One region of the Halomonas sp. PAMB 3264 genome, then DNA from elsewhere that is predicted to be linked to it. Evidence: predicted binding sites of a transcription regulator. Region 1 holds the regulator's gene; the other holds the start of a gene.

Region 1 (5,460 bases):
CCACCGCCGCCCAGGCGGCGCGCTATCCGGTCAGCGATGACACCGCCTTCGGCGCCTGGCACGCCGCGACGACCACCGATGCCGGCCAGCGTCACTTTCGCGCGCTGGAGGCCGAAAGCTATTCGGACGCCATTTTGAGCGTGAACGCTACCGAAGGTGTGTGCCACCTGCCCTGGCTCGAACTACGCGTGACCCTAAAAGAGACGCAGTCCGAGAGCCGCGCGGTGAACCTGGTCCCGGCGCGGCTGCGCGTCGACCAGACGCCGATCATGGAGACCATGGCGGAGTTCATCGTCGAAGAGGGGGATGACGGCTTCTACAGCCACTTCTACCTGGGCGAGCTCGACGCGCTACTGGCGCGCATGAGTGAAGGCGAGCAGCTGTTCATCGGCTTCGAGCAGGGGAGTGCCACGCCCTGGACCATGACGTTTGATCTCGACGGCGCCGGCAAGGCGATTCAGGAGATGCAGCGACGCTGCGCCGGGGCTTAAGGCGTAACCCGCGCCGGCTCCGGGGCGGGAGTTCGCAGCACGAATTCGACGCGGCGGTTGGCGGCGCGCCCTTCCCGCGTGTCGTTGCCGGCGAGCGGGCGCGTGTCGGCGTAGCCCACGGCGCGTAGCCGCTGCCGCGCCACGCCCTCCTGCTCGAGATGGCGCACCACCGCGATCGCCCGCCCGGTCGAAAGCTCCCAGTTGGAGGCGAACGCCGCGGTCGAAATCGGCACGTTATCGGTATGGCCTTCCACCGACACCTCGCCCTCGAAGGTGTCGATCACCTCGCTCAATCGCTCGAGCACGCCTTCGCCCTGGGGGGTCAACTCGGCGGCGCCGCTGGCGAACAGCAAGCTGTCGTCGATGCGCAGGGTCACGCCTTCGCGCCCCTGGCTGACGCTTACGCCCTGAATGTCGAGCGCGGCCATGGCCGGCGATAGACCGCTGTCGCGCGGCAAGATTCCCGAGGAGAGCGGCTGAAGGCCTTGGCCTTCGTTTGATGCCTCGCCGCCGCTACCCGCCGGCGTCAGTGCCAGCAGCAGCACGAACAGCGTGATCAGAAGCGTCAACACGTCGAGGTAGCTGGTCAGCCACCCCTCCTCGCCGTCGCCGCCGGTGAAGGGCGATTCCAGCGCGTGGCGGGCGTCACAATTGAGCATGGCGCTAGCCTTTCGCCGCGACGCCGCTGCCTGGGCGCGGCTTCACATGGGGGTCGTTGATCTCATCGTGGTAGTTGGCCACGAACGAGTTCAGCGTCTCTTCGATGAACGACGGCAGCCGGCGCTTGGTGATCAGCGAAATGCCTTCGAGCACCATGTTCATGGTGATCAGGCGCTCCTCGGTGCGCCGCTCGAGCTTCACCGCCACCGGTTTGAACACCAGATTCGCCAGTAGGATGCCGTAGAAGGTGGTGAGAAGCGCCACCGCCATGCGCGGCCCGATCACCTCGAGATCCCCCGCGTCCATGACTTCGAGCATGTTGACCAGCCCGACCAGGGTGCCGATCATGCCAAACGCCGGGGCATAGGTCGCCATGGTGCGAAAGATCTGCGCCTCGGCGTGCTCGCGCGCCTTGAGCCTGGCGATGCGCCAGCGCAGCATGTCAAAGATCTCGTCTTCCTTGGTGTTGGCGATGACGAGCTGGATGCCGGTGCGCAAGAACGGGTTGCGGGTGTGTTCGAGCTCGCGCTCTACCGCGCGCACGTCGCCCTTGAACCAGAGCCTGGCCATGGAGACCAGCTCGTCGATGTCGTCGCGCACGAAGGTATTCTCGCGGCGAAATACCAGCCCCACCAGGCGGACCACGCGCACCACCTCCTTGAGCGGATAGCTGATGAAGGTCGCCGCCAGCGTGCCGGTGATGACGATGGCAAGCCCGGGCAGGTTGATAAAGCTTGCCGCGGACTCCGCGGTAAAGAACAGTACGCTCACCAGCAACAGGATGCTGGCGCCTATTCCAATCAGGGTAGAGGGGTTCATCGACGGCTCCTCGCCGGTAGGGATTAACGGTGAAAACGGCTCAGTCCGGCTCGTGCAGACGCGCCCGTAAACGGCTGATGGCCTGGCTGTGCAGCTGCGATACGCGCGACTCGGTGACGCCCAGTACCGCGCCCACCTCCTTGAGGTTGAGCTCTTCCTGGTAGTAGAGCGCCATCAACAGCTTTTCGCGCTCCGGCAGCGCTTCGATCGCGGCAATCAGAGTGTCGCGCTGCTGGCCGTCCAGCAGCTCCTCGAAAGGCGCGTTCAGCGACTCCTGAAGCGGCTCGCTGCCCTCTTCCAGAAGCTCCTCGAAGGGCAGCAGGTGGCCGCTGTTGGTGTCCGCCAGCAGCTGCTGATACTCATCGAGCGGGATGTCCAGGTCGCGGGCGATCTCGCTCTCTTCCGGGGCGCGCCCCAGGCTTTGCTCCAGCCGGCGCACGGACTCGTCCATGGCCCGGGCCGAGCGGCGTACGCTGCGCGGCAGCCAGTCCCGGGTGCGCAGCTCGTCGACCATCGCCCCGCGAATTCGCTGGCTAGCAAAGGTGGCGAAGCTCGCCCCCTGGGCGGCATCAAAACGCCCCAGCGCCTCTAAAAGCCCTACCATGCCGGCCTGGATCAGATCGTCGAGCTCGATGCTGGCCGGCAAACGAACTTGCAACGCCAGCGCCTGGCGACGCACCAGCGGCATGTGCTGGTTGACCATATCGCTGTGTTGGATTCTTCCCTTTGCTGTATACATCGGCGTGCCCCTGGCTAATCGCTGGTCACTGATAGTTCACAATCACTTGAAGCCCTCTCACCCTCACCGGCGGCTGGCCACGCCCCAACGCGAAACGAAACTCGAGCGGCGCGCCGGCATTGAGCCCGGCAAGGCCGGTGGCACTGCCGCGCTGGCCGTCGAGGGCGACGCAGCGCTCCGGGTGGCAAAGCCAGGCATGGATATCGGCCCCCGGCGGCGCTTCGAAGCGCCAGTTGACGCGCTCGATGCGCCCCTGATGAATCTCGGCACTGGGCGGCGGCGCGAGCGCCTGGCTGGCACTTGCCCGGTCGCTCATCGCGACCATCAGCCCGGTCGTATCGACACTCCAGCTGCCCCCGCCCGCCAGGGCCGACAGCGAAAGCCCGCTGGCCACCACCCCACTCAGCGCTGCGAGAATGACGTTTCTCATTAGCATAACCTAACCATAGTGGCTCACTCAGTATGGCCTACCTGGCCAAAAGCAGCAGTTCGATCCCCAGGTACGCCGCCGCCGCCGCGCGCAGATTCTCGAGCAGCCCGGCGCGGGGCAGGCCCGGCTCATGCAGCGCCAACAGCCGTTTGGGCCCCTGGTGTTCGCTGACCAGGCGCAGCGTGCGGTACATGGCGGCGAACGCCTCGGCGTCGCTTCGCACCCACAGCGCCCAGCGCGAGTAGCGCGCGCAGAGCGCCTGGAGCGGCGCATCGGCGTCCACCGGCACGACCTCCCAGCTCTCTGGCGTTGCCGCCCAGCGCCGGCCAAGCCGCGACCACTCGTCGAGGCGCGCGATCACCGGCTCGCGCTGCTTCGACCCAAGCCCGACCACGGCGAGCGGTATTTTGGCGACATGCGCGTCTGCGACGTGCGCGTTGGCGACATGCGCGTCCGCGACGGGCGCATCGACAGCGCGTGCATCGGCTTCGCTCGCCTCCAACGCCTGAGCCTGCCGCACATCGTCGTCGCCTTGCGCGCCGGCCGACTGGCCGGTGCGCAGGTTCGCCCACTGGCGCAGCCCCGCGGCCTGGTCCTGGCCGCTCATGCAAAGGTCTCGCGGCTGACGCTGCCAAACTGACGGATCGCGTCGCGGGTCATTAGAAAGTGCATGATCGCGTCCGCCAGCGCGCTATCGCGGCGCTTGCGCGGGCTACCCAAAAGGCGCAGTAAATCCTGCTGCAACGCCTGGGCCTCTTCGTCCTCGGCGCTGTCCAGGTGGGTGGCCACGCACGCTACGCCGCTGGCCATCAAGAGCCGTAGCTCAGCGCTGACCTCGCCGCCGTCCGACTCCTTAAGTGCGCGCCAAACGCGTTTGGTCAGCGCTACCGTGCCTTCACTTTGCAGCTGGGTGATCAAAAGCGACAGCGCCTCGCTCCCCAGCCGCGCCGGCGTGAGCCAATAGCGCTTGGCGACCCGCCGCGATGTTTCCGGGTCGCGCAGTTCGCCGCGCCAGGCGAGCAGCCGCTGGCCCGCGACGTCGGTGACCTCGGCGTGGGCGCTGTAGAGCGAAAGCGACTGACCGCGAAAGCGCACGGGCACCTGGTGGCCCAGGGTCGCCTCGTCAAACAGCGCGGCCATGGCGTAGCGTTCGCCCTGCCAGTATACCCGCTGGCTTCCGCTGACCCGGCTGACCCAGGTCAAGCGCTCGGCTTCCAGCGCGTTAAGCGTTTCGCCCTCGACCAGGGTGGGCAGCAGGTGCACGGCGGCCTGGCGCTGCGCGTCGATGCGCGCCTGCCAGCCGGCGCTCTGGCGGTGCTGTAAAAGCGTCAGCGCACAGAGGCGTCCGTCGGCATCGAGATTCAGATCCGGCATCGACCACTCCATGCCGCGCTCGGCGCGCCGGGGCGACCACACCACCCCCAGCGCGCGCTGCTCATGATAGCGATCTGCAAGCGCTGCCAAACGCTGGTCGTGGAGCACGCCGGGCAGCGCGGCGATATCCCAGCTCGCCTCCAGCAGAGAGAAGCCGGCAACGCGCTCGCGAAGGCTCGCCATCAGCAGGCCAAGGCGCCGCCCCTGGCCCAGCACTTCCCGCGACCAACGCGGCGCCAGCGCCTCGCTCGACCAGGCCGGGCGGGCGGGTTCGCGCTCGCGCACGTCGGTCATGGCGTGGGTGAGCGCCTGGTCCACCAGCGCCGTCGGCTCGGCCAGCTGCATGTCCTCCGGTACGCGCTGGCCGTTGGAGCAGAAAAGCACGCGCAGGCCAAAGCGCATGACGATATCCAGAAGCGGCGCCAGCCGGCCCGCCTCGTCCTGCTTGGTAATGATGCAGTCGTCGAGCTCCGCCCCGGCCGCCCGCGCCGCCTGGCGGTAGCGCAGCACCACCTCTTCCAGGGTTTCCGGCTGGCTGGCGGCGTTGAGCACCAGCACCAGGCGCACCTTCGAGCCGCCGCCCTGCAGCTGGTCGATCTGGGTGATGACTCGCTGATCGCGCTGGCTCATGCCGACGGTGTCGATGATCACCCACTGCTTGCCGCCAAGGCGTCCGAGCAGGTCGTCGATCGGCTGTTCGTGATCGAGGGCGTACATCGGCGTGTCGAGCAGGCGGGCGTAGATCCGCAGCTGTTCGTGGGCGCCGATACGAAAGCTGTCGGTGGTCACCAGTGCCACCGGGCGCGTGCCGTGGCGCATGACGAAGCGCGCGGCGAGCTTGGCGGTGGTGGTGGTCTTGCCCACGCCGGTCGGGCCGACCAGCGCCACGATGCCGGTCTGGTCGAAAAACGCCTCTTCCCTGTCGAGTACCTCGAGCCGCGCGACGA
Region 2 (5,460 bases), 380 kb from region 1:
GAGGATATTAGCGCGGGTCATGTTGGAGACCTCATCCGCGTAGTCGGCATCTTCGATGCGCGACCGAGCTTCGGAAAGGTTGGTTTCGGTCGTTGCCAGGTTGTCGATCACCGAATCGAAACGGTTGAGCGTGGCACCCAGCTCCGCACGATTAGTGTCCAATTCTTTTACGGCGCTATCCACTGAATTAATCAAAGATTGGAAATCACTATGGTCACCACCACCTGATACCGCGGTGGCCGCTGCCTCCAGGTTGGCAACCCCACCACTCACCGCGCCCAGGTTGTCGCTAGTGGCGTCAAAGCGGCTTACTGAAATGGTGTCATCGTCAGTGGTGTTCGCGCCGATCTGAATTTCCAGGTCGTCAGTACTAACGCCGTCCAGCAAGTTAGTACCGTTGAAGTTGTTGCTACCCGCAACACGATCAATTTCTTCAATACGCTCAGTGATCTCGGTGGCAATCGCCGCGCGATCTTCTTCCGTGTTGGTATCGTTAGCGCCCTGCACCGCCAGCTCACGAATACGTTGCAGGTTGTCGTTGATCTGATCGAGACCACCTTCCATGGTTTGCACCAAGGAAATGCCGTCGCTGGCGTTACGGCTGGCTTGGCTCATACCGTTGATTTGGGCAGTCATCTTGTTGGCGATGGCTTGACCTGCGGCATCGTCGGAGGCGCTGTTAATACGCAGTCCGGAAGAGAGACGCTCCTGCGCCTGAGCCAGCATGCTTTGTGAAGAGCTCAGATTATTCTGGCCAATCATGGAGGTGATATTCGTATTGATTACAGACATGAGTATTGCTCCTTGAAGTATAACTGGCCAGCGGGCCAACTTGGCGACGCTTGTGCCGTCGCTACCAAGGGGTAACGGCTGCTATATCCAACACTTGAAGAAACAAGGCTTTTTTTATGTAGCAAAGAGTAACGCTATAGAAAAATGATGCAGAAGATCTGCGTTATTTTCAGGCTATGCGGGGGTTATAGCGTGTAACGAAGTGTTCCATATTTCTCTCAAGCCTATAACGAAAACGGGGCCTTTCGGCCCCGTCGACACTCATTAATGTGTTATTAACCAAGCAGAGATAGAACGGACTGCGGGGTCTGATTGGCCTGAGCCAGCATGGACGTACCCGCCTGCTGCAGAATGTTGGCGCGGGTCATGTTGGACACCTCCTTGGCATAATCGGCATCCTCGATACGTGAGCGCGCTTCCGACAGGTTGGTCGAGGTGGTCGCCAGGTTATCGATCACGGAATCGAAGCGGTTCAACGTGGCGCCCAAAGTCGCGCGGTTGGTATCCAGGGTTTTCGTTGCGCCATCGACAGCGTCGATTAAGCTCTGGAAATTAGCATGTGTTGCACCGGCTCCAGAAAGCAAGGCAGCTGCGCCACTAACGCCCAGAGAAGCACTGGTCGCATCGATTGTGCTTACCTCAATAACATCATTGGTCGATGTATTCGAACCAACCTGAATGTTCAGAGTACCGCCACCGCTAACATTAAGCAGGTTAGTACCGTTGAAGTTGTTGCTGCCCGCTACGCGATCGATTTCGGCGATACGCTCGTTGATCTCGGTTGCGATCGCGGCGCGGTCATCGGCGGTGTTAGTATCGTTAGCACCTTGTACCGCTAGCTCGCGAATACGCTGCAGGTTATCGTTGATCTGATCCAGACCGCCTTCCATGGTCTGAACGAGTGAGATACCGTCGCTGGCGTTACGGCTGGCCTGCTCCATGCCCTTGATCTGAGCAGTCATCTTGTTTGCGATCGCCTGACCGGCGGCATCGTCGGATGCGCTGTTGATGCGCAGACCGGAAGAGAGACGTTCTTGTGCCTGAGCCAGCATGCTCTGCGAAGCGCGCAGGTTATTCTGGCCGATCATGGAAGTGATGTTGGTATTGATAACGGACATGGATGAGATCCTCGGTATTTTATGGCCTGAGAAGGGCCTACAGGTCGGCGACTGCGTCGCCGTTATTATAATTAACGGCCGCTAACGTGGATTCTTGAATAGTTTAAAGCCGTTTTGTGAAAATAATTTTGCTTGCAGAAAGAACGAAAAACGGGGCCAATTGGCCCCGTTACTCTAGCTGTCAATGGCAGCACTTACCCGACTATTAGCCCAGCAGAGACAATACCGACTGCGGCGTCTGGTTCGCCTGGGCCAGCATCGACGTACCCGCCTGCTGGAGGATGTTGGCGCGCGTCATGTTCGACACTTCCTTGGCGTAGTCGGCGTCCTCGATTCGCGAGCGTGCTTCGGACAGGTTGGTCGAGGTGGTCGCCAGGTTGTCGATCACAGAGTCGAAGCGGTTCAGCGTAGCACCCAAAGTAGCGCGGTTGGTATCGAGTGTTTTAGTAGCAGTATCAACGGCATCGATCAGGCTTTGGAAGCTGGTGTGGGCGCCAGCTCCGCTAGCCGCCGTAAAGGTAGCGGCGCCGCCGGAAGCCGCTGCAACGACTCCGCCCGAGGCGCTAGTCAGTTCCAGGCCCGACACGGTAGCATCGACAGTCTTAACATTGATGACGTCTTCAACATCGGTATTGGAACCAACCTGGATGCTCAGGCTGCCGCTGGCGTTAAGAAGATTGGTACCGTTAAAGTTGTTGCTGCCTGCCACGCGGTCGATCTCGGCCAGACGCTCGTTGATCTCGGTTTCGATTGCGGCGCGATCATCGTCGGTGTTGGTGTCGTTGGCACCCTGAACCGCCAGCTCACGAATACGCTGCAGGTTGTCGTTGATCTGGTCCAGGCCGCCTTCCATGGTTTGAACGAGCGAGATACCGTCGCTGGCGTTACGGCTCGCCTGATCCATACCCTTGATCTGGGCGGTCATCTTGTTGGCGATCGCCTGACCTGCTGCGTCGTCGGAGGCGCTGTTGATACGCAGGCCGGAAGAAAGACGCTCCTGCGCCTGAGCCAGCATGCCCTGGGACTTGCTCAGGTTGTTCTGGCCAATCATGGAAGTAATGTTGGTATTGATGACGGACATGGGGTAATCCTCTGTGTTTAGTGGCCCAGGAGAGGCCTTTAAATCGGCGCTTGCATCGCCGTTATTATAATTAACGGCTGTTGGAGGCACTTCTTTAGGCCTTTCGCGCGATTCACATGAGAAAAATGCGCGAGGCGCCCAACGAAAAACGGGGCCTTGCGGCCCCGTCGTTCACTTCGCTCGTGGTACTACTGCTTGAGCGATTAACCCAGCAGAGACAGTACAGACTGCGGGGTCTGGTTAGCCTGGGCCAGCATGGACGTACCCGCCTGCTGAAGGATGTTGGCGCGTGTCATGTTCGACACTTCTTTCGCGTAGTCGGCATCTTCGATGCGTGAGCGCGCTTCGGAAAGGTTAGTAGTCGTGGTCGCCAGGTTATCGATCACAGAGTCGAAGCGGTTCAGCGTGGCACCCAGAGTCGCACGCTGCGTGTCGAGCGACTTGACGGCGGTATCGACATTGTCGATCAGCGTCTGGAAGTTGTCGTGAGTCGCGCCGGCACCGGAGAGAGCCGCCGCAGACCCGCTAACACCCAGCGCACTGCTAGTTGCGTCGAAAGTATTGACGGTAATAGTGTCGTTGCCGCTGGTGTTAGAACCGACCTGGATATTGAGCGCCGTGCTCGCGCCGCTTGACAACAGGTTAGTGCCGTTGAAGTTGTTGCTGCCCGCTACGCGGTCGATCTCAGCGATACGCTCGTTGATCTCGGTGGTGATCGCCGCGCGGTCATCGGCGGTGTTAGTGTCGTTAGCACCCTGTACCGCCAGTTCACGAATACGCTGCAGGTTGTCGTTGATCTGGTCCAGGCCGCCTTCCATGGTTTGAACGAGCGAGATACCGTCGCTGGCGTTACGGCTCGCCTGATCCATACCCTTGATCTGGGCGGTCATCTTGTTGGCGATCGCCTGACCTGCTGCGTCGTCGGAGGCGCTGTTGATACGCAGGCCGGAAGAAAGACGCTCCTGCGCCTGAGCCAGCATGCCCTGGGACTTGCTCAGGTTGTTCTGGCCGATCATGGAAGTGATGTTGGTATTGATGACGGACATGGGGTAATCCTCTGTGTTTAGTGGCCCAAGAGAGGCCTATAAATCGGCGCTTGCATCGCCGTTGTTATAATTAACGGCGAAGCGGGGCGATCCTTTAGCTCATTTACCCACTTTTTTATGAAAATTTGGCCTTGAAACTATAACGGGGCCTTACGGCCCCGCTGATAAAATAAATTGTCGTTACGAACGAGAGCGTATTAGCACCGTTTCGTTTGATAGCAAGGTTTACTACTTCTGCATATTGCTCAGCATATCGAACTGCTGGCCCAGGTAGCTGCTCATGGAGTTCATCTGCGCAATCATGCCATCGAGCTGGGCAAACTGCTTACGATAGCGCTCCACGTTGCGCTCGATGCTGGCTTCCATGCGCTCCTTGCGCTTATCGAGACTCTCGATTCGCTGTTCTGCACTGGTGACCGAGCTTTTAATGAGGCCATCTTCTGAGGTAATGGTCGTCAATGTTGTGCTGAGGCGCCCTGCAAAGCCTGCTTCCTTGCTGTCACCAGCGAAGAAGGCAGATAGGCCTTCAGGGTCGTTGGCAACAGCGGCATCGAGCTTTTCTTCGTCGACCTTCAAGCGCCCGCGCTCATCAATTGAGATTCCGATTTCAGACAGCCGTGTGATATCGCCGCCCGCCAAGCTGTCGCTCACGTCACGACTCAAGCGGTTTTCGATAGTGCGTACGGTACGGTCACCTATCAGCTCGCCCGAAATCTCGCCTTCGCCGTTGAACTTGGTCATGCGCTCTACGGTCGATTTCATTTCGTTGTAGTTACTGACGAAGTTATTGATCGCCTCCTTCAAGGAGTCGTTGTCTCGCTCGATCACCAGGGTGGCGGGGGATTCCGACACGGCGGTGAGATCGAGCGTTACACCCTCAATAGCGCCTTCGACGCGGTTGGTCTTGCTGGTGATCGCGATGCCGTTGACGTTGAGCGCGGCGTCCTGGCCTAACCGCACCGTCGTGCTATCCATGGCAAGCCCATCGAGACCAGAAAACCCTGTGAGCGAGGCGTCCTTGCCGGTTTCCTTTGAGCTGAGCGCCAAACGGTATCCGGTGCCATCGTTGACAAGCGAGGCGGTAACACCCGACTCCTTATTTGCATTGATCTGATCGCGTACCTGGGCTAGCGTGCTGCCTGCCTTGATATCGACGTCAAGGCTCGTCTGCGTAGTGCCCGCGCCGAAATTGAGCTTCAATTTCGTATCAGTAGCAGTGAGCTCCTGATCCAGCGCCACACTATTGGACGCCGCGCTGCCGGCACGAGCCAGCTGAGACACGCTAATTTCAAAGCGCCCAGGGTTGGCCTTCTCACCCGCCGTGGCCAGAACGCCACTGCCGGTTACCGTGCTTTTTTGCTGTTTGAAGGTCGAGGCATCGTTTAGCGCCTTTACCGAGGTATTGACCCGGTCCATCGCCGAC

What was found. The regulator FliA, encoded in region 1, starts transcription of late flagellar genes. The targets are predictions, from matches to a motif close to CTAAAGTTNNNNNNNNNNCNGCCGATA.
Region 2: RN347_RS14395 (flagellin) is a predicted target of FliA. The motif match lies at 1,983-2,009, and genes of this name have one in related genera.

The regions. Positions count from the first base shown of each region.
Region 1 is NZ_CP134866.1:3,565,014-3,570,473, forward strand. It holds gene RN347_RS16280 (hypothetical protein) at 1-491, shown strand, start outside; gene RN347_RS16285 (OmpA family protein) at 488-1,150, opposite strand; gene RN347_RS16290 (MotA/TolQ/ExbB proton channel family protein) at 1,155-1,970, opposite strand; gene RN347_RS16295 (RNA polymerase sigma factor FliA) at 2,011-2,709, opposite strand; gene RN347_RS16300 (flagellar protein FlhE) at 2,735-3,139, opposite strand; gene RN347_RS16305 (hypothetical protein) at 3,177-3,659, opposite strand; gene flhF (flagellar biosynthesis protein FlhF) at 3,743-5,460, opposite strand, start outside.
Region 2 is NZ_CP134866.1:3,181,410-3,186,869, forward strand. It holds gene RN347_RS14390 (flagellin) at 1-792, opposite strand, end outside; gene RN347_RS14395 (flagellin) at 1,068-1,910, opposite strand; gene RN347_RS14400 (flagellin) at 2,116-2,991, opposite strand; gene RN347_RS14405 (flagellin) at 3,195-4,037, opposite strand; gene fliD (flagellar filament capping protein FliD) at 4,266-5,460, opposite strand, start outside.